One region of the Nocardia sp. SSK8 genome, then DNA from elsewhere that is predicted to be linked to it. Evidence: riboswitches for the same ligand, from Rfam matches in the RefSeq annotation. Region 1 holds a riboswitch; each other region holds the start of a gene.
The links. Region 1 has a riboswitch for S-adenosylmethionine ahead of WA675_RS15755 (bifunctional o-acetylhomoserine/o-acetylserine sulfhydrylase). Riboswitches for the same ligand answer to the same signal wherever they lie in the genome.
Positions count from the first base shown of each region.

Region 2: linked by a shared signal. The riboswitch ahead of WA675_RS24475 (aminotransferase class V-fold PLP-dependent enzyme) and the one ahead of WA675_RS15755 (bifunctional o-acetylhomoserine/o-acetylserine sulfhydrylase) in region 1 are both predicted to bind S-adenosylmethionine.
Region 3: linked by a shared signal. The riboswitch ahead of WA675_RS19205 (ABC transporter substrate-binding protein) and the one ahead of WA675_RS15755 (bifunctional o-acetylhomoserine/o-acetylserine sulfhydrylase) in region 1 are both predicted to bind S-adenosylmethionine.
Region 4: linked by a shared signal. The riboswitch ahead of WA675_RS25420 (rhodanese-like domain-containing protein) and the one ahead of WA675_RS15755 (bifunctional o-acetylhomoserine/o-acetylserine sulfhydrylase) in region 1 are both predicted to bind S-adenosylmethionine.

Region 1 is NZ_JBAGKD010000007.1:164,983-169,698, reverse strand. It holds gene metX (homoserine O-acetyltransferase MetX) at 1-279, opposite strand, end outside; gene WA675_RS15755 (bifunctional o-acetylhomoserine/o-acetylserine sulfhydrylase) at 276-1,592, opposite strand; SAM riboswitch class IV at 1,674-1,784, opposite strand; gene WA675_RS15750 (NADP-dependent isocitrate dehydrogenase) at 2,149-3,369, shown strand; gene WA675_RS15745 (MFS transporter) at 3,574-4,716, shown strand, end outside.
Region 2 is NZ_JBAGKD010000016.1:17,995-22,710, reverse strand. It holds gene WA675_RS24480 (excalibur calcium-binding domain-containing protein) at 1-464, opposite strand, end outside; gene WA675_RS24475 (aminotransferase class V-fold PLP-dependent enzyme) at 666-1,982, opposite strand; SAM riboswitch class IV at 2,029-2,143, opposite strand; gene WA675_RS24470 (MarR family winged helix-turn-helix transcriptional regulator) at 2,348-2,782, shown strand; gene WA675_RS24465 (Pls/PosA family non-ribosomal peptide synthetase) at 2,935-4,716, shown strand, end outside.
Region 3 is NZ_JBAGKD010000010.1:85,677-90,392, reverse strand. It holds gene WA675_RS19205 (ABC transporter substrate-binding protein) at 4-1,620, opposite strand; SAM riboswitch class I at 1,660-1,750, opposite strand; gene WA675_RS19200 (hypothetical protein) at 1,964-2,668, shown strand; gene WA675_RS19195 (glycosyltransferase) at 2,683-3,855, opposite strand; gene WA675_RS19190 (LppM family (lipo)protein) at 3,857-4,636, opposite strand.
Region 4 is NZ_JBAGKD010000018.1:15,550-20,265, forward strand. It holds gene WA675_RS25405 (amidohydrolase family protein) at 1-364, opposite strand, end outside; gene WA675_RS25410 (FAD-dependent oxidoreductase) at 494-1,882, opposite strand; gene WA675_RS25415 (Rv0361 family membrane protein) at 2,073-2,531, shown strand; SAM riboswitch class IV at 2,576-2,694, shown strand; gene WA675_RS25420 (rhodanese-like domain-containing protein) at 2,712-3,128, shown strand; gene WA675_RS25425 (O-succinylhomoserine sulfhydrylase) at 3,141-4,349, shown strand; gene WA675_RS25430 (hypothetical protein) at 4,446-4,716, shown strand, end outside.

The sequences.
Region 1 (4,716 bases):
GGGGCCGACCATGCCCTCCCACCAGCCCGGCGCGGGATTGTCCGGGCTGGCGATGACGGCGGAGTCGCCGGTGAGCGCGTGCTCGACCAGCACCACATTGTCCAGGGTGGGCGAGAGCTCGCCCCAGCGCTGCACCGCGAGCCGCGCATCGGGGACCACGGCGCCGTTCTCCAGCGTCACGTCCCCGATGGCGACCACGCCGAGACGCCCGTCCGGTGGTGGCAGCAGGGCCACCCCGGCAGCGGGACGGGCGATCGGCGATTCGGTGCTCACAGTCACGTCGTCGCCGCCGCGAAACCGGCCCGCAGATCGGCCAGGATGTCGTCGATGCCCTCGATACCCACCGCGAGCCGCACCAGCCCCGGAGTCACGCCGGCGGCCAGCTGCTCTTCCGGCGTCAACTGCGAGTGCGTGGTCGAGGCCGGGTGAATCACGAGAGAACGCACATCACCGATGTTAGCTACATGGCTGTGGAGGCTGAGCGCGTCCACGAACTTCTTGCCCGCGTCGACGCCCCCGGCCAGCTCGAAGGCCACGATCGCGCCCGCGCCCTTGGGTGCCAGCCGCTTGATCCGCTCGTGCCAGGGCGAGGACTCCAGGCCCGCGTAGTACACGGTCTCCACGCCCGGCTGTTCGGCGACGAACTTCGCCACCGCCTCGGCGTTCGCCACGTGACGTTCCACCCGCAGGCTCAGCGTCTCGATGCCCTGGGCGATCAGGAAGGCGTTGAACGGTGACACCGCCGCGCCCAGATCGCGCAGCAGCTGCACGCGCGCCTTGAGCGCGAAGGCCGGTGCGCCCAGGTCGGCGAAGACGGCGCCGTGGTAGCTCGGGTCGGGCTCGGTGAAGCCGGGGAAGCGCGCGTTGCCCTCGGCGTCGCGCACGGTCCAGTCGAAGGTGCCGCCGTCGACGATCACGCCCGCGACCGCAGCGCCGTGCCCGCCCAGGTACTTGGTGGCCGAGTGCACGACGATGTCGGCGCCGTGGGCCAGCGGCTGGATCAGGTACGGGGTGGCGACGGTGTTGTCGACGATGAGCGGCAGGCCCGCCGCGTGCGCGACCTCGGCGATGCCGGGGATGTCGAATACGGCGCTGCTCGGATTGGCGATGGTCTCGCCGTAGAAGGCCTTGGTGTTGGGCCGGATCGCGGCCTGCCACTGGGCCAGGTCGTCGGGGTCCTCGACGAAGGAGACCTCGATGCCCAGCTTGGGCAGCGAGTAGTGGAACAGATTGTAGGTGCCGCCGTAGAGGTGCGGGCTGGACACGATGTGGTCACCCGCGCCTGCCAGGTTCAGGATCGCGCAGGTCTCCGCGGCCTGGCCCGAGGCCAGCAGCAGCGCGGCGACGCCACCCTCGAGCGCGGCGATGCGCTGCTCGACCGCGTCCTGGGTGGGGTTCATGATCCGGGTGTAGATGTTGCCCGGTTCGGCGAGCCCGAACAGCGCTGCGGCGTGATCGGTGTCGCGGAAGGTGTAGGAGGTGGTCTGGTAGATCGGCAGTGCCCGCGCGTTGGTGCTCGCGTCGGGGGCCTGGCCCGCGTGGATCTGCTTGGTCTCGAAGGTCCAGTTCTCGGGCAGGGCAGAGTCGGTCATGAAAATGCTCCAGGGTTGTGCGCCGGGGTATTCGTCAACTGGGTCGGATCGACGGACAACAACACATGGGGGCCTCCTGCGAACGCGCGCTTGCCCTCGACCTTCGAGAGCCCGGTCATCACCCGGAGCACCCCACCGCAGCTGGAGGGTTGCCGACCAGCGAGCCGGGGCTTGGCGCTGGTACTCATGACCTTGCCGTCATGTTAACCGGCGATCTCATCCGTGCGGAAATTTCCCCCGTTTTCATCGCCAACATCACTGGCCACCCGGCGTGTTGCCCGCGAGTCCGCCCGAGCTCAGTGCACTGGACCGGACCAGATGGGCGCGCGCGGGCCGGTGGGTAAGCTGGACGGGCTCGTCCCAGGGCAGTCCCGCACAGCGGGCCCTCCCATCGCGGTGAGGTCCGGGGCAGCAGTACGCTTGTCTTGTTTGCACCACACGTCCCGCAGACAACGCGGGGCATATACGTTGTCTGTTGGAACAGCTGGGGTCCGCTCACAAGCGTGTTCGCCTGGCCGTGCAATGAGGGCACCATCCTAGGAGGACACGAAGATCCATGTCCAAGATCAAGGTTGAAGGTACCGTCGTAGAACTCGACGGCGACGAGATGACCCGGATCATCTGGCAGTTCATCAAGGACAAGCTGGTCCATCCGTATCTCGACGTGAACCTCGAGTACTACGACCTCGGCATCGAGTACCGCGACAAGACAGACGACCAGGTCACCGTCGACGCGGCCAATGCCATCAAGAAGCACGGCGTCGGCGTCAAGTGCGCCACCATCACCCCGGACGAAGCGCGGGTGAAGGAGTTCGGCCTCAAGAAGATGTGGCGCTCGCCCAATGGCACCATCCGGAACATCCTGGGTGGCACCATCTTCCGCGCGCCGATCATCATCTCCAACGTGCCCCGCCTGGTGCCCGGCTGGACCAAGCCGATCATCATCGGCCGCCACGCCTTCGGCGACCAGTACCGCGCCACCGACTTCAAGGTCTACGAGGCGGGCACCGTCACGCTGACCTTCACGCCGGAGGACGGCAGCGAGCCGATCGTGCACGAGGTCGTGAAGATGCCCGAGGACGGCGGCGTCGTCATGGGCATGTACAACTTCAAGAAGTCCATCGAGGACTTCGCGCGGGCCTCGTTCAACTACGGCCTGCAGCAGAACTACCCGGTGTACCTCTCCACGAAGAACACCATCCTCAAGGCCTACGACGGCATGTTCAAGGACACCTTCCAGGAAGTCTTCGACGCCGAGTTCAAGGCCGAGTTCGACGCGGCGGGCCTGACCTACGAGCACCGTCTCATCGACGACATGGTCGCCTCCTCCATGAAGTGGGAGGGCGGCTACGTCTGGGCCTGCAAGAACTACGACGGCGACGTGCAGTCCGACACCGTGGCCCAGGGCTTCGGTTCGCTCGGTCTGATGACCTCGGTGCTGCTCACCCCGGACGGCAAGACCTGTGAGGCGGAGGCCGCGCACGGCACCGTCACCCGGCACTACCGCCAGCACCAGCAGGGCAAGCCGACTTCGACCAACCCGATCGCGTCGATCTTCGCCTGGACCCGCGGGCTCGAGCACCGGGGCAAGCTGGACAACACCCCCGAGGTGATCGGCTTCGCGCAGGCGCTGGAAGACGTGGTCATCAAGACCGTCGAGGGCGGGCAGATGACCAAGGACCTGGCGCTGCTCGTCGGCGGCGACCAGGGCTACCTGAGCACCGAGGAGTTCCTGGGCGCGCTCGACGTCAACCTGGCCAGGGCCCTGAAGCAGTAAGCCTGGTTCCGCGCCGAACCGCGGAATCGTACGGCTGGGCGAGGCGCTCGTATCGAATCCGATGCGGGCGCCTTTCTCGTGGGGAGACCCAACTCACGCCCGCTCCGGGATGCGGTGGGCCGCGCGCGGCCGTTGCATGGAAGCGTGACTGCTACCCCCACCGCCGACCGCGCGGCGCCCCGCACCGGCTGGCACCTTCCCGCGATGCTGGCGCTGGCGCTGGGTGGTTTCGGGATCGGGACGACCGAGTTCGTGACGATGGGGCTGCTGCCCGATATCGCGACGGGCTTCGGCATCTCCGAGCCGACCGCCGGGCACGCGGTCTCCGCGTACGCGCTGGGCGTGGTGGTCGGCGCGCCGGTGATCGCGGCGCTGTGCGCGCGGGTGCCGCGCAAGCAGCTGCTCATCGCGTTGATGGCGGCGTTCACCGTCGGCAATGCCGCCACCGTGCTGGCACCGACCTTCGGCACGCTGGTGCTCGCCCGGTTCGTCTCCGGGCTGCCGCACGGTGCCTACTTCGGCGTCGCCTCGCTGGCGGCGGCCACGCTCGCGCCCGCCGGGCAGCGGGCCAAGGCGGTGGCCGCGGTCATGCTGGGGTTGAGCGTGGCCAATGTGGTCGGTGTGCCCGGCGCGACCTGGCTCGGGCAGCATCTGGGCTGGCGCGACGCCTATGTGGTGGTCGCGATCATCGGGGTGGCGACGGTGGCCGCGCTGTGGCGGTTCGTGCCCGCGCTGACCAGCATGACCATCACCGATCCGCGCACCGAACTGGGCGCGCTGCGCCGCCCGCAGGTGCTGCTCACCCTCGCTGTCGGCGCGATCGGTTTCGGCGGCATGTTCGCCGTGTACACCTATATCGCCACCACCATGACCGATGTGGCGGGCATGTCCGTCGGCGCCGTCCCGATCGTGCTGGCCCTGTTCGGCCTCGGCATGATCGCGGGCAATGTGCTCGGTGGCGTCCTGGCCGACCGCGGCGTCGATCGCGCGATCCTGCTGTCGCTGCTGGCGATGGTCGTCGTCCTGGCAGGCTTCGTCCTCGCGGCCCACCACCCCGTCACCGCGGGCCTCGGCGCCTTCCTCGTCGGCGCCACCGGCGCCGCCCTGGCCCCCGGCCTGCAAACCCGCCTCATGGACGTCGCCGCCGACGCCCAAACCCTCGCCGCCGCCCTCAACCACGCGGCCCTCAATATCGCCAACGCCGCGGGCGCCTGGCTCGGCGGCCTCGTCATCGCCGCTGGCCTCGGCTACACCGCCCCCGCCGCTGTCGGCGCGGCCTTGGCCGTCGCGGGCGTACTCCTGTTCACCACCACCGTCTGGCTGGCCCGCCGCGCCATCGCCAACACG
Region 2 (4,716 bases), on a different contig from region 1:
TTGTAGTAGACGCTGGGCGACGAAGGGATTTCCGGTTCGGGGACGAGGGCAGCGGGCGGGGCGGGGAGGTCGACGGTGGTTGTCGGTGCGGGGATGACGACCGGCGGCGGGGGTGCGGCGGTCGTCGTTGTCGGAGCGACGGGAACCACGGGGACATCGACGGTGGTGGTCGGCGTGACGTTCGCGATGGCGGGCGCCGTGGTGGTCGGGGTCGCCGTGGTGGTCGGGGTCGCGGTGGTGGTCGACGCGACCGTCGTCGACGACGTGCGGGTCGTGGTCGACACCTCGACGACGCGAGTGGGCGAGGTCTTCGTGTCCGCGCCGTCGTCGGCCAGCCCGCCGATCGCGGCCAGACCGACCACACCGGCGACCCCGATCCCGGCGATCAAGGGCCACCGGCGCTTCTTGTCCTGTGGTCTGGGCGGACGGGCCCAGGGATCGGGCGGCTGAGTCGGTCGTGTCACGGTGTCCCCTAACGAATCCGAGCGTTGTTTCGGGGCTCATCGCGACCGGCCGAAGTCCTGTTACCCACACGGGCGGCGCGTCAAACATTCCTGTTTCGAGCACTGCGGGAGCCGGTCGAGCATCGACACGATGAAGCGGTCCGGCCGGAACACCGAGGACTTCGGCGCGGCCGGACCCGCGCGGGCCCGACCGTCGCGAAGTCAGCCGATCAGGCAGGGCGCGGCACCGACCGAGGCATCGGGAGTGAGGGGGCGGGTTTCGGGGGTGGGGTTCCAGAGGCCATCGGTGGCGGCGTAGTCCCAGGTGGGGCCCTGGGTGACGAGGGTGGCGACGGCGGTGATCAGGCGATCGACGTCGGCGGGGGTGGTGCCCAGTCCGATGCTGGCGCGCAGGGCGGCGTCGAGGCCGAGGCGGGCGAGCAGGGGGTGGGCGCAGAAGCGGCCGTCGCGGACGCCGATGGCGTGTTCGGCGGAGAGGTAGGCGGCGGCCTGGCCGGGGGCGTACCCGTCGACGGTGAAGGCGACGATGCCGACGGAGTCCGGGCTGTCGGACCAGATGCTGACCAGCGAGACACCGGGCAGAGCACTCAGTCCCTCGCGCAGCCGATCGGCCAGGAAGCGTTCGTGCGCAACGAGTTCGGCCGGGTCGATGGCGGCCAACGCGTCACAGGCGGCGGCGATGGCGGCCGCGCCCAGCACATTCGGCGATCCGGCCTCGTGCCGCTGCGGCGCGGGAGCCCATTGCACCGCGTCCACACCCACCGAGCGCACCGCGCCGCCACCGGCCAGGTACGGCTCGCCCGCGTCCAGCCAGTCTCGGCGCCCGACCAGCACCCCGGCGCCGAAGGGCGCGTAGAGCTTGTGGCCGGAGAAGGCGAGGTAGTCGATGCCGGTATCGCGCAACGAGATCCGGCGATGCGGTGCGAGCTGGGCCGCGTCGACGAGAATGCGCGCACCACACAGATGCGCGATGGTGGCCAGCCGCTCCAGCGGCAGCACCTCCCCGGTGACATTCGACGCCCCGGTGACGGCGAGCAGCGCGGCGGGCTTGCTGCACAGCTCGGCGACGACCCGGCGGATGGTCTCCTCGACGGTGTCGGCGGCCTGCACGACCCGTCGCCCGTGCGCGGTCCACGGCAGGAAGTTGGCGTGATGCTCGATATCGAGCACCACGGTCTCCCCCGGCACGCACCCGGCCAGCAGGTTCAGCGAGTCGGTGGTGTTGCGGGTGAACACCACCACCTGGTCGTCGTCGGCATCGAGGAACCGGGCGACCGCCCCGCGCGAGGCCTCGTAGCACTCGGTGGAGATCCGCGAGGCGTAACCCGCGCCGCGGTGCACGCTGGCGCAGTACGGCAGCAGCTGCGAGATCCGGTCGGTGACCTGCTTCAACGCAGGCGCGCTCGCCGCGTAGTCGAAGTTGGCGTAGGTGCTGGTCCCGCCTTGGACCAGCGGCACCTGGAGGTCGGCGCCGGAGACGGCGACGAGGGCACAGGTGGGGTCGATTACTGCGGTCATGACGAAATCCCGTCGGTTCAGGGACTCGTTCCCGAGGGATGCTCCGAGTCCGCGCTTGCCGCGCCCACTGCGGACGGCGGCCAGGTCGTCACCCGGAGCACCCCACCGCGGAGGAGGGTTGCCGACCAGCTAGCCGGGGCTTGTCGCTGGTACTCGTGACCTGCAACGAGAGTGACAGACGATCGCCGCGGCTGTCAACCACCGAATTCCGCCGCCCGGAAAATCGCTGCCCGACAGGCCCCTTCGCCACGACACGCGATTGCCCCCGGATTGCCCTCGCGCGCGAACTCCCGCAACCATCGGATGACTCCACGATGGAACCGCCAAATGATTGAGTTCACCCACTATTTGTTAGAGTGGCCGCCATGTCCTCGAACCCGAACGCCGTCCGCGGTCTGCCGCGCTACCCGGTGTACGCGCTCGCACGACTCACCAAGGCCCTGCACACCGAGATCGACCTCCCGCTGCGCGACCACTGGGTGCTCACTTTCATCGCCGAGAACGCCGACCTGACCCAGAAGAAGGTCGGCGAGGCGCTCGGCATCGACCGCAGCGAAGTGGTCCGTCTGGTCGACGCCCTGGAGGGCGCGGGCCTGGTAGAGCGCACCCGCGACGGCAAGGACCGCCGCAAATACCGGCTGCGCGTCACCGACGCGGGCCGCAAACGCTGTAAGCGCACCGACAAGCTGATCGCCGAGGCCACCGCCCGCGTGCTGCACCGCCTCGACCCCGACGAGCAGGTCACCCTGCACCGGCTCGTCCTCACCGCGCTCGGCGACGAGGCGGATCCGTCCACGTGAGCACCGGCGCGGCACCGGCCGCGCACCGGTCCGGCACACCGTCCGGCGAGTACCGTTGGCATCTGGTGACCATCCCGTTTGCCCTCCGGTAACCCGACCGTGAAACAACAGACACCGATGGGGGTCAACCGATGAGAGGTGGACGCAGCGCGATGCTCGAGCCACACACCGAATTCGGGGCAGAGCTGCTCCGCGATCCGCTGCTGCGCGCCGATCTGGCGGCCGCGCCGCGCACCCTGGTCGACATCCTGACCAGCACCGCCCAGACCCACCCCGACGCACCCGCGATCGACGACGGCACCGTGGTGCTGAGCTATCTGGAACTGATCGCCGCCGTCGAGGCCAGGATGGCCGAGCTCGTCGAGGCGGGCGTGCGCCCGGGCGACCGGGTCGGCGTGCGGATGCCCTCGGGTTCGGCCGCGCTCTACGTCACCATTCTGGCCGTGCTCTACTCCGGCGCCGCCTACGTCCCCGTCGACGCCGACGACCCCGAGGAGCGCGCCAAGCTGGTCTTCGGCGAGGCCCGCGTCAGCGCGATCGCCACCGGTGACGGCATCGAGTCGGCCACCACCGCCGCGGGCGACGCGCACTGGGACACCCTGCCCGCCCCCGCCGACGACGCCTGGATCATCTTCACCTCCGGCTCGACCGGCACCCCCAAGGGCGTCGCGGTGACCCACCGCAATGCCGCCGCCTTCGTCGACGCCGAGGCGCGACTGTTCTTGCGGCACAAGCCGATCGGCCCCGGCGACCGCGTGCTCGCTGGCCTGTCGGTGGCGTTCGACGCCTCCTGCGAGGAGATGTGGCTGGCCTGGCGCCACGGCGCCTGCCTGGTCCCCGCCCCGCGCGATCTGGTCCGCACCGGCGCCGACCTGGGCCCGTGGCTCATGCGCCGCGCGATCTCCATCGTCTCCACGGTGCCCACGCTGGCCGCCACCTGGCCCGCCGAGGCGCTGGAATCGGTGCGGCTGTTGATCTTCGGCGGCGAGGCGGTGCCGCCGGAACTGGCCGAACGGCTGGCGGGCGCCGAACGCGAGGTGTGGAACACCTACGGCCCCACCGAGGCCACCGTCGTCGCGTGCGCCGCCCAGCTCGACGGCACCATGCCCGTGCGCATCGGCCTCCCGCTGGACGGCTGGGATCTCGCGGTGGTCGACGCACAGGGCACCCCCGTCCCCGAGGGCGAGACCGGCGAACTGGTCATCGGCGGTGTCGGCCTGGCCCGCTATCTCGACCCCGCCAAGGACGCCGAGAAGTACGCGCCCATGCCGTCGCTCGGCTGGGAACGCGCCTATCGCAGTGGCGATCTGGTGCGCAACGACCACGAGGGCCTGATCTTCCTCGGCCGCGCCGACGACCAGATCAAGATCGGCGGCCGCCGCATCGAACTCGGCGAACTCGACAACGCCCTGCAACACCTGCCCGGCGTGAGCGGCGCGGCCGCGGCGATCCGGACCACCAAGGCGGGCAACAAGATCCTCGTCGGCTACCTCACCGGCGCCGCCCCCGGCTACGACCTCAAGAAGGCCAGAGAGATTCTGGCCGAACAACTTCCGGCCCCGCTGGTCCCGCGCCTGGCGATCGTCGCCGACCTGCCGACCCGCACCTCGGGCAAGGTCGACCGCGACGCCCTCCCCTGGCCGCTGCCCAGCTCCGAGGACACCCCCGAGCACGGCCTGCACGGCACCGCCGCCTGGGTGGCCGGGCTCTGGGACGCCATCCTCGGCGCCGAGGTGACCGGCCCGGACACCGATTTCTTCGATGTCGGCGGCGGCTCGCTCTCGGCGGCCCAGCTGGTCGGCGCGCTGCGCGAACGGTATCCGCACGTCACGGTGGCCGACCTCTACGACCATCCGCGCCTCGGCTCGCTGGTCGAGCTGCTCGACGGCAGCGCCCCGGTCGACGCGGTCGACGAACGCGTCGTCACCCCCACG
Region 3 (4,716 bases), on a different contig from region 1:
ATCTCAGTGCCCGCTCAGCCAGGTGTCGAAGAACTGCAGCCGGGCCGAAGCCTCGAACGTCAGGTCCTGGGTGTGCCCGGCCGCGCCGATCGCCTGGGACAGCTCGACGGTGGGCAGGGCGAGGCCGTTGTCGAGCACCTCGCGCTGGGCCTGCGCGATCAGCGCGGCCCGCGCGGCGGTGTCGGTGGTGGCCAGCTGCTGGTCGAGTACCTGATCCAGGGCCGGAATCGGGCCGCGCGCGTTCAGATTGCGCCCGGCCAGGGCGAAGGAGGTGCGCAGGATGTCACCGTCGGCGCGGGTGGAGTTGCCGTAGACCGCGTCGTAGTCCTTGGCGTTCTGGCGCGCGATGGCCTCCGGCGTCGACACCAGGTCCAGCTTCAGGTCGACCCCCACCTGGCGCAGCTGCTGCTGCACCAGCTCCAGCACCGCCTGGTTGCCCGCGAACACCTGGCTGAAGGTCACCGCGAAGCTCAGCCGCTCCCCGTTCTTGACCCGGATGCCGTCGGCGCCGGGGACCCAGCCCGCCTGATCCAGCAGCGATGCCGTCTTCGCGGGGTCGTAGGCCAGTCGCGCGGACTGGTCGAGGTAGGCCGGGGTGGCCGAGGCCAGCGCCGAGGTGGCGGGCTTGAATTGCGGGCCGAGCACGGTGTCGACGAGCTGCTGGCGGTCCAGGGCGGGCAGCAGCGCCTGGCGCACGGCCGGGTCGCGCAGCGGACCGCGGGTCACATTGAACTGCAGGCCGAACGGGGTGCCGGGGTTCGAGGTGGACAGGATCCGCCCGCCGGTCGCCTCGATCTGCGGGGCGTCCTGGGGCAGCGCGTCGCTGATGGCGTCGAGCTGTCCGGAGGACAGGCTGCCGGTGCGCACGCCCGACTCCGGCACCACGGTGAACTCGATGCGGTCGAGATAGGCCTCGCCCTGGTGCCCGAAGACGGCCGAGCCCCAGTCGTATCCGGTGCGCTTGGCCAGCGTCGCGGAGATGTCCTGCTTGTACTCGGCGTAGGTGAACGGGCCGCTGCCGATATTGTCGCCCGAGCAGCGTTCCTCGGCGCCCTTGGCATTGGTCGAGGCGGCCAGGATGCCCAGCTGTGGCGTGGACGAGGCTTGCAGGAACTGCGCGTTCGGCTGGCTGAACTCGACGCGCGCGGTGAGCTTGTCGACCGCGGTGGTGCCGACATAGTTGGCCAGGTAGCTCACGCCCAGCGGCGCCTCGACGCCGCCGAGGCGGATGACCGCGTCGAAGGTGTCGCGCACCGAGTCGGCGGTGAGCGGGGTGCCGTCGCTGAAGGTGACGCCGTCGGCCAGGTGGAAGGTGAATACCCTGGCGTCGGGGCTGACCTCCCAGCTGCGCGCCAGCCACGGGGTGATCTCGCCGGTGGCGGGGTCCTGATCGGTGAGCGAGTCGACGATCTGGCGGGCCACGTAGATGGTCTGGTTGGTACCCGACTGGGCCGGGTCCGAGCAGGTCGGCGCGCCGGACAGGCCGTAGCGCAGGGTGCCGCCGGGGCGCGGCGGGCCGGCGTCACCGCCGGTTCCCGCGGTGTCGCTGCCGCAGGCCACCACGGTGGTGACGGCGGCGAGCGCTCCGGCGAGAGCGGCGAGGCGATGGCGAGGACGGATCACGGGGTGACTCCAGGGAATGCGTGGCACGGGGTGAGCCCTCCATCGGACCGGGCAGAAGCACCCACCCGTGACGGGTTGGTTGCTGCGACGTCGTCGAGCCAGGTCTCTCGGTCGCTCTGGATGGTTGCGCTCCGGCTGCTCGGAGCTGAACCAGCATGTGGCACCGGCCGGATACTTCACAACGGTAGAAATCACCGTGAGCGCAGCGGTTGGGCGCGCGGCGTGGGGCGGGCATACTTGCGCGGCATCGGAGGGTCTACGGTGCCGTGTCTCTCGGCCGGATCAGGGGTTTCGCGGAGTAGCGTCGGATCCGCGGGGGCCGACGATGAGGAGTTGCGCCGTGATCGTGCCGCGTCGTATTCCCGTGCTGACCGCCCTGACGGCCTGCGCCGCCACGGTGTTGCTGGCCGCCCCCGCAGCCGTCGCCCAACCGGCCACCCCGGCCGTCACCCGCGACGCGCCCGCCGCCACCGCGGGCCCCGCCGACCTGCTCGGCGCCTACCAGACCGTGGTCGAGACACTGAAAGCGCTCGGCGTGCAGCCGTTCCTGTATCCCACGGTCGCGGCGAACTGCGCGGGCGAGGGCATGGGCCTGGTCCCCGCCGTCGCGGGGGCGGTCCCCGGCCCGTGGCCCAGCAACGCCGTACCGATCCCCGGCCTGGACCTGACGGCCGTGAAATCCGGCCAGACGCTGTTCACCTTCCTGCCCTACGGCATGGCCCCCGACACGCCCGCCACCGAAACCGCGGGCATGCAGGTGGCGTGGCTCAATCTCAGCACCGGGCGCGGCGGCCTGGCCTCGATGGGCTCGATCGCCGAGATCGTGCGCGCCATGGTGCCGCCCGAAGTGCCGGTGGAACTACGGCCTCTCGCCGAGAACACCATCCGCGACTTCTTCTTCGCCGCGATCCCGCTCGGTGGGGTGCGCGCGGTCCCGGTCGATACCGGCCACGGCACCGTCCTCGCGGCGGTCTTCGGCACCACCGATAACGCGGGCAAGTCCTGCTTCTTCTTCCCGACCATCGGCATCACCGAGGTCCCCTGATCGGTCCGGAACGGCTAGGCGCGCAGGGAGATCGACGTGTCGGGGGTGACCAGCGGGCGCTGCTTCCAGCGCAGGTCGCCGCTGCGGTGGTGCCGGTGCGAACGGACCCACAGGGCGAGATAGTGGCCGACGGCGATGGGGTGTGCCGCGGCGGAGAGCACGTCGGTCCGGCCGGGTGGGCGGCGGGTTTCGGTGCCGCGGGCGACGATCCGGCCCGTGACGGCCGCCAGGTAACCCAGCACGCCCGCCCGCCGGGTGCGGCCACGGCCGAGGAGCGCGGCCAGTGGGGGCAGCCAATAGGCCAGGGCGAGCAGCAGGCCGATGGCGGCACCACCCTCGATGCGCCCGCCGTAGGCCGACCACAGCCAGCGGGTATAGCCGTTGGTGAGTTCGTCGGCGCCGGTGTACATGCGGGTCCGCGCGGCGTGACTCGCGGTGACCAGGGCGGTGCGGTGCCCGGCCCGGCGCAGGGCCCGGGCGAGATCGAGATCCTCGGTGGCGCTGGCGGCGACGGCCGCGTGCCCGCCGCCCGCCCGGTACGCCTCGGCGTCGACGGCGAGGAACTGCCCGCACGCCACCGCGGTGGACGGGCGCAGGCTGTGATTGGCCGGGCCCACCGGCAGGGTCGAGGCCCACGACCAGGCCAGCAGCGGCTGCACCAGATGCTCGGTGCCCGACCCCGACTCCTGCACCGGCCACGCCGACACCAGACCCGCGCCGCGCCTGCGCAATTCGGTGACCGCCGCGGCGATCGCCTGCGGGGCCAGCCGCACATCGGCATCCACGAAGACCAGCGCGGCCGCGTCGGCGCGGGCCGCCAGCCGCGCGCAGGCGGCGGCCTTGCCGGTCCAGCCGGGGGCGGGATGGGCGGCCGAGCGCAGCACGGTGAACCGGTCGTCGCCGCCGATCGCGGACAGCGCGGCCTCGTAGGTGCCGTCGGTGGAGGCGTCGTCGAGGATGAGCACCCGCAGCCGCGGCACTCCGGTCTGCGCGCGCAGATCCGCGATCAGCGCGGGCAGGCGCGCGGCCTCGTCGCGGGCGGGCACGCACACGGTGACCGGTTCGATCACGCCCGCGACCCGGCGCGGCAGGGTACGCAGGGTGACCAGGTTGTAGACGGCGGTGCTCGCGCCGAGCGCGGCCAGGCCGGTGCCCAGCCAGGTCAGCGAGCGGCCCGCCGCGCCCATGTCAGCGGCCCAGCCTGCGGGCGGCGATATCGCGCCACATCTCACTCGGGGAGAAACGGCCGCGCGGCGCGTTGGGCGGCCCGGCATTGCGGTCGCGGAAGGCCATCCCGGCCACCAGCGCCGCGACCGCGAGGGTGATGCCGCCGACGATCCCGGCCCAGCCCGCGAACGAGCGGGTGTTCGGATCGGCGTACTTCACCTCCGCGCGCAGGGTCGACACCTCACCGGCGGGCAGCTTCCAGGACACGGTGTTGTCGCCCTCGCGGGTGCCGTTGGTCTTGGCCACGCGCGAGGGGAAGGCGATGGAGAACTGCACGTCGGAGCCGTGCGGCGGCACCGACTCCAGGTCGACGCGGCCGCTGAGGCTCACCAGATCACCCGAGCGCTGGAACTCCAGGTTGAACATGCCCTGGGTCTGATCCGAGAGCCCGCCCAGCTGGCCGACCTCGCCGAAGGTCAGATCGTCGAAGAACACCTGGGTGCCGACGTACCCGTCCTGGTTGTAGGTCTCCACCCGCACCTTGGCCGCGACCTGGTCCGGCGCCTTCAGCTGCGGTCCCTTGTCGTCGGGCCCGGTGGGCACCACCGCGGCCACGATCCGGCCCGAGACCCGGTCGTTGGACGACACGCCCATCGACACCTGTACACGCAGGCAGCCGGCCAGCGCGGGCACCAGCAGGGCCAGCAGGACGGCGACGGCCGCGGCGCGGCGCGCGGGCACGCGGGAACGCGGCGGAGTGGGGGGCATGTCGGCGACGGGACTCGGCTGCACGGTTGACATCGTGCCAGGCCCCGGCCCGAGAACCCACCCGACGGGGCCGGTGCGTTCCACCAGCCCGCGCCGAACTGCGCTTTCGCTCC
Region 4 (4,716 bases), on a different contig from region 1:
AGCCTGCCAGCTCGTGCGCGCGCAGCGCCTGCAAGGTCATCTCGGTGATGTCGGCGGCGGCGCGCTTGAGGTTGAAGCGCAGCGCGCGGACCCCCGCGCGGTCGAGTTCGCTGATCTCGTCGTCGGTGGCGTCCAGGTCGAGCCGGGTGACGCCCACCCAGTCCGGGCCGAGGGCGGCCAGCGCGGCCTTCAGATACGACTGGTCGGTCCCCTGGAACGAGGCACTCACCACCGCCCCACCACGAACCTCGAAGCGCTGCATCCGCTTTAGGTAGTCGTCGATGATGTAGGGGTCGGGAAGGTAGCCCTCGTTCTCGATCAGCGGATACCGCGGATCGATGATGTGGACGTGCGCATCGAACACCTGTACAGAATGCCTCGAGATCGGCGAAAGGGAACAGTTCGTCCGTGTGAGCTATCACATCGAACGAAAAAAAGCCGGTGGGTCCTGGACGTGATGTCCCGGTTCCCACCGGCTCTTCGTGGCGTGTGCCTAGACCTTGTTCGGCTCCGAGGCGCGCAGCATGTCCTCGCGCTCGACGACCTTCACGCGCTCGCGGCCCTCGGGCTCGCCCAGGGCGCGCTCGTGTGCGTCGAGGCGGTACCAGCCCGCCCAGGTGGTGAACGGGATGCCCTTGCTCTCCAGGAACTCGGTCACCGCGTCGAGCTCGGGCTTCGGCGCCGGGGTGAAGTCCTTGGCGTCGTCGAGCAGGCAGGCGATGGTCTCGTTGGCGTCACCCTTGGTGTGGCCGATCAGGCCGACCGGGCCGCGCTTGATCCAGCCGGTCACGTAGGTGGCGGGCATGAAGCGGGCCGAGCCCTCGGCGGCCTCGTCGGCGAGCACTCGACCGGCCTCGTTGGGCACGGTGCCCGCCTGGTCGTCGAAGGGCAGCTGGGTGACGTTCTGCGACAGGTAACCCACCGCGCGGTAGATCGCCTGCACGTCCCACTGCTTGAACTCGCCGGTGCCCTTGACGTTGCCGGTGCCGTCGAGCTGGGTGCGCTCGGTCTTGAGACCGACGACCTTGCCGTCCTCGCCGATGACCTCGGCGGGCGACTCGAAGAAGTGCAGGAACAGCTTGTGCGGGCGGTCGCCCTGGTCGCGGATCGCCCACTGCTCGAGGGTGTTGGCGACCATGTCGACCTGCTTGGAGTTGCGGCGCGCCGCCTCCGAGCCCTCGTCGTAGTCGATGTCCTCGGGATCGACGATGACCTCGATCGTCGGCGAGTGGTCGAGTTCGCGCAGCTCGAGCGGGGTGAACTTGGCCTGCGCGGGGCCGCGGCGGCCGAACACGTGCACCTCGACGGCCTTGTTGGCCTTGAGGCCCTTGTAGACGTTCGGCGGGATCTCGGTGGGCAGCAGCTCGTCACCGGTCTTGGCCAGCACGCGGGCCACGTCCAGGGCCACGTTGCCGACACCGAGCACGGCGACCTTCTCGGCCTCCAGCGGCCAGCTGCGCGGCACGTCGGGGTGGCCGTCGTACCAGGACACGAAGTCGGCGGCACCGTAGGAGCCGTCCAGGTCGATGCCCGGGATGGGCAGCGCGCGGTCGGCGTTGGCGCCGGTGGAGAAGATCACCGCGTCGTAGAACTGACGCAGGTCGTCGAGGGTGATGTCGGTGCCGTAGTCGATATTGCCGAGCAGGCGCACCTGCTCCTTGTCGAGCACCTTGTGCAGGGCGGTGATGATGCCCTTGATGCGCGGGTGGTCGGGGGCGACGCCGTAGCGGATCAGGCCGAACGGCGCGGGCATGCGCTCGTAGAGGTCGATCGACACCTCGGCATCGGACTTCATCAACGCGTCGGCGGCGTAGATACCGGCCGGGCCGGCACCCACGATCGCGATGCGAAGTGGGCGAGTCGCTGCACTCTGTTCGGTCATTTCTACGCGCACCCTTTGGTCGAGAACTGTTGACGGCGTCAATTTAGCTTAGGCTAAGTTGGCGATCCGGCTGCTGGCAGCTGCCTGTGGACCTCGGCAGCGGGCCGCATTCTCCGCGATTCTATCTGCGGCGTTGTGGCCACCCGGCGCGCGGTGTGGTTGCCCGCACCGGGTCTGTCAGGATTAGCACATGAACGAGGAGCGAACAGGCTCGGACGAGCAGCCCGTGGTGGTGGATCAGACCGACAAGCGATCCATCGTCCCGTTCGTCGCGGCCGCGGTCATCGCGGTTCTGGTGCTCATCGGCATCGTGCTGGGCGGCTTGCTCTCGCCCGCTGAGAAAAATGTCACAGAGGCCGACCGGCTCGCGGCCGCCGTCACCAACTATATCGACGCGCGCTCACGCAGCGAGCTGCGTCCGCCGCAGGGTGTCGCCTGTCCCGGCTTCGACGAGCAGAAATCCGGCCTCACCGAGCGCCTCGGCGGCCCGAAATCGGCGGTGACGATCGACAAGAAGGGTTTCCAGAACCCGACCGTCAACGGCGACCGCGCCAAGATCGACGCCACCGTCCAGGTCGGTGACACGTCCTCGACCAGCACCTGGAACTTGACCAGGGTCGACGGCACCTGGCTGGTCTGCACGCCCTGATCGTTTGACACGGTGACCTGTGCCGGGGCAATCTCGGATCGCAAGGTCATGAGTGCCAGCGCCAAGCCCCGGCTCGCTGGCCGGCAACCCTCCTCCGCGGTGGGGTGCTCCGGGTGACGACCTGGCCGTGTGTTCCGGAGTTCCGGCACGGCAAGAGCGGATTCACGCAGGAGGTTCGACATGACTTACGCCGGCGACATCACCCCTGAGAAGGCGTGGGAGATCCTGACCGAGCATCCCGGCGCGGTGCTGGTCGACGTGCGCACCGAAGGTGAGTGGGCGCAGATCGGCATCCCCGACACCAGCTCCATCGAGCGCCCGGCCCACTTCATCGAGTGGGTCGACGGCACCGGCACGCGCAACCCGAACTTCGGCGCCGAGCTCGAGCAGGCGCTGGCCGGGCGGCCGGACGACGCTCCCGTGGTGTTCCTGTGTCGTTCCGGTCAGCGCTCCATCGGCGCGGCGACCGTGGCGACCGCGGCGGGCATCGCCCCGTCCTACAACGTGCTGGACGGTTTCGAGGGCGGACCCGACGCGTTCGGTCAGCGCGGCAGCGTGGGCTGGCGCGCGGTCGGCCTGCCGTGGCGCCAGGCATAAGGGAGACAGCAGATGATCACCGGTGGTTCGTTCGACAAGCCACTGCCCGAGGGCGTCGGCCCCGCCACCCTCGGCGTCCGCGGCGGTCTGCGCCGCTCCGGTTTCGAGGAGACCTCCGAGGCGCTGTACCTGACCTCGGGTTTCGTCTACGAGAGCGCCGAGGCCGCCGAGGCCGCGTTCACCGGCGAGGTCGAGCACTTCGTCTACTCCCGCTACGGCAACCCGACCGTGGCCATGTTCGAGGAGCGCATCCGCCTGCTCGACGGCGCCGAGGCCGCCTTCGCGACCGCCTCGGGCATGTCGGCGGTCTTCACCGCGCTGGGCGCGCTGCTGAAGGCGGGCGACCGGCTCGTGGCCGCGCGCAGCCTGTTCGGTTCCTGTTTCGTGGTGTGCAACGAGATCCTGCCGCGCTGGGGTGTGGAGACCGTCTTCGTCGACGGTGACGACCTCGAACAGTGGGAACAGGCCCTCTCGGTGCCCACCCAGGCGGTGTTCTTCGAGACCCCCGCCAACCCGATGCAGACTCTCGTCGACGTCCGCAAGGTCACCGAGCTCGCCCACGCCGCGGGCGCGAAGGTGGTGCTGGACAACGTCTTCGCCACCCCGCTGCTGCAGCGCGGCTTCGAACTCGGCGCCGATGTGGTCGTCTACTCCGGCACCAAGCACATCGACGGCCAGGGCCGCGTGCTCGGTGGCGCCATCCTCGGCGCCCAGGACTACATCGACGGCCCCGTCAAGAACCTGATGCGCCACACCGGCCCCGCCCTGAGCCCGTTCAACGCCTGGACCCTGCTCAAGGGCCTGGAGACCATGCCCCTGCGCGTGCGCCAGTCCACCGATTCCGCCTTGAAGGTCGCCCAGTTCCTGGAGACGAACAAGTCCGTGAACTGGGTCAAGTACCCCTTCCTGGAATCGCACCCCCAGCACGCCCTGGCCCAGTCCCAGATGTCCGGCGGCGGCACCGTCGTCACCTTCGAACTCGCGGGCGAAAGCGGCAAGAAGCGCGCCTTCGAGGTGTTGAACCGCCTGCGCGTCATCGACATCTCCAACAACCTCGGCGACGCCAAAACCCTCATCACCCACCCCGCCACCACCACCCACCGAGCCATGGGCCCCGAAGGCCGAGCCTCCATCGGCCTCAGCGACGGCGTCGTCCGCATCTCGGTCGGCCTCGAGGACATCGAAGACCTCCTCACCGACCTCGACCACGCTTTGAGTTAGCTTGGGCGAGTAAGGAATTACACTTCCCTCATGTATGTCGGGGGGAAGCCCGCGACGGTTTTCCAACCGGCGCCGTTGTATCTGTGGGCGATAATCGTGGTGGCGGTGCTCATGGGGTGCGCAGGTGCTTGGGCCGTCTGGGCAGAGTTCACCGGAACCCACGACGTCCCTCTAATACCGCTGATCGCGAGCGCGGTGACGGTCCCGTTCTCGATCCTCGGCGGCGGCTATGCGGCGACCCGGCTGGTTCGGCCCCGGCCGGAACTCGTCCTGACCGCGGAAGGGCTGATGGACCGGCACGGTGTGTGGGTCGGATGGAACGAGGTCGCCCGTGTGGAGTTCGCTGTCCAGAGGCTCTCCGGCGGAT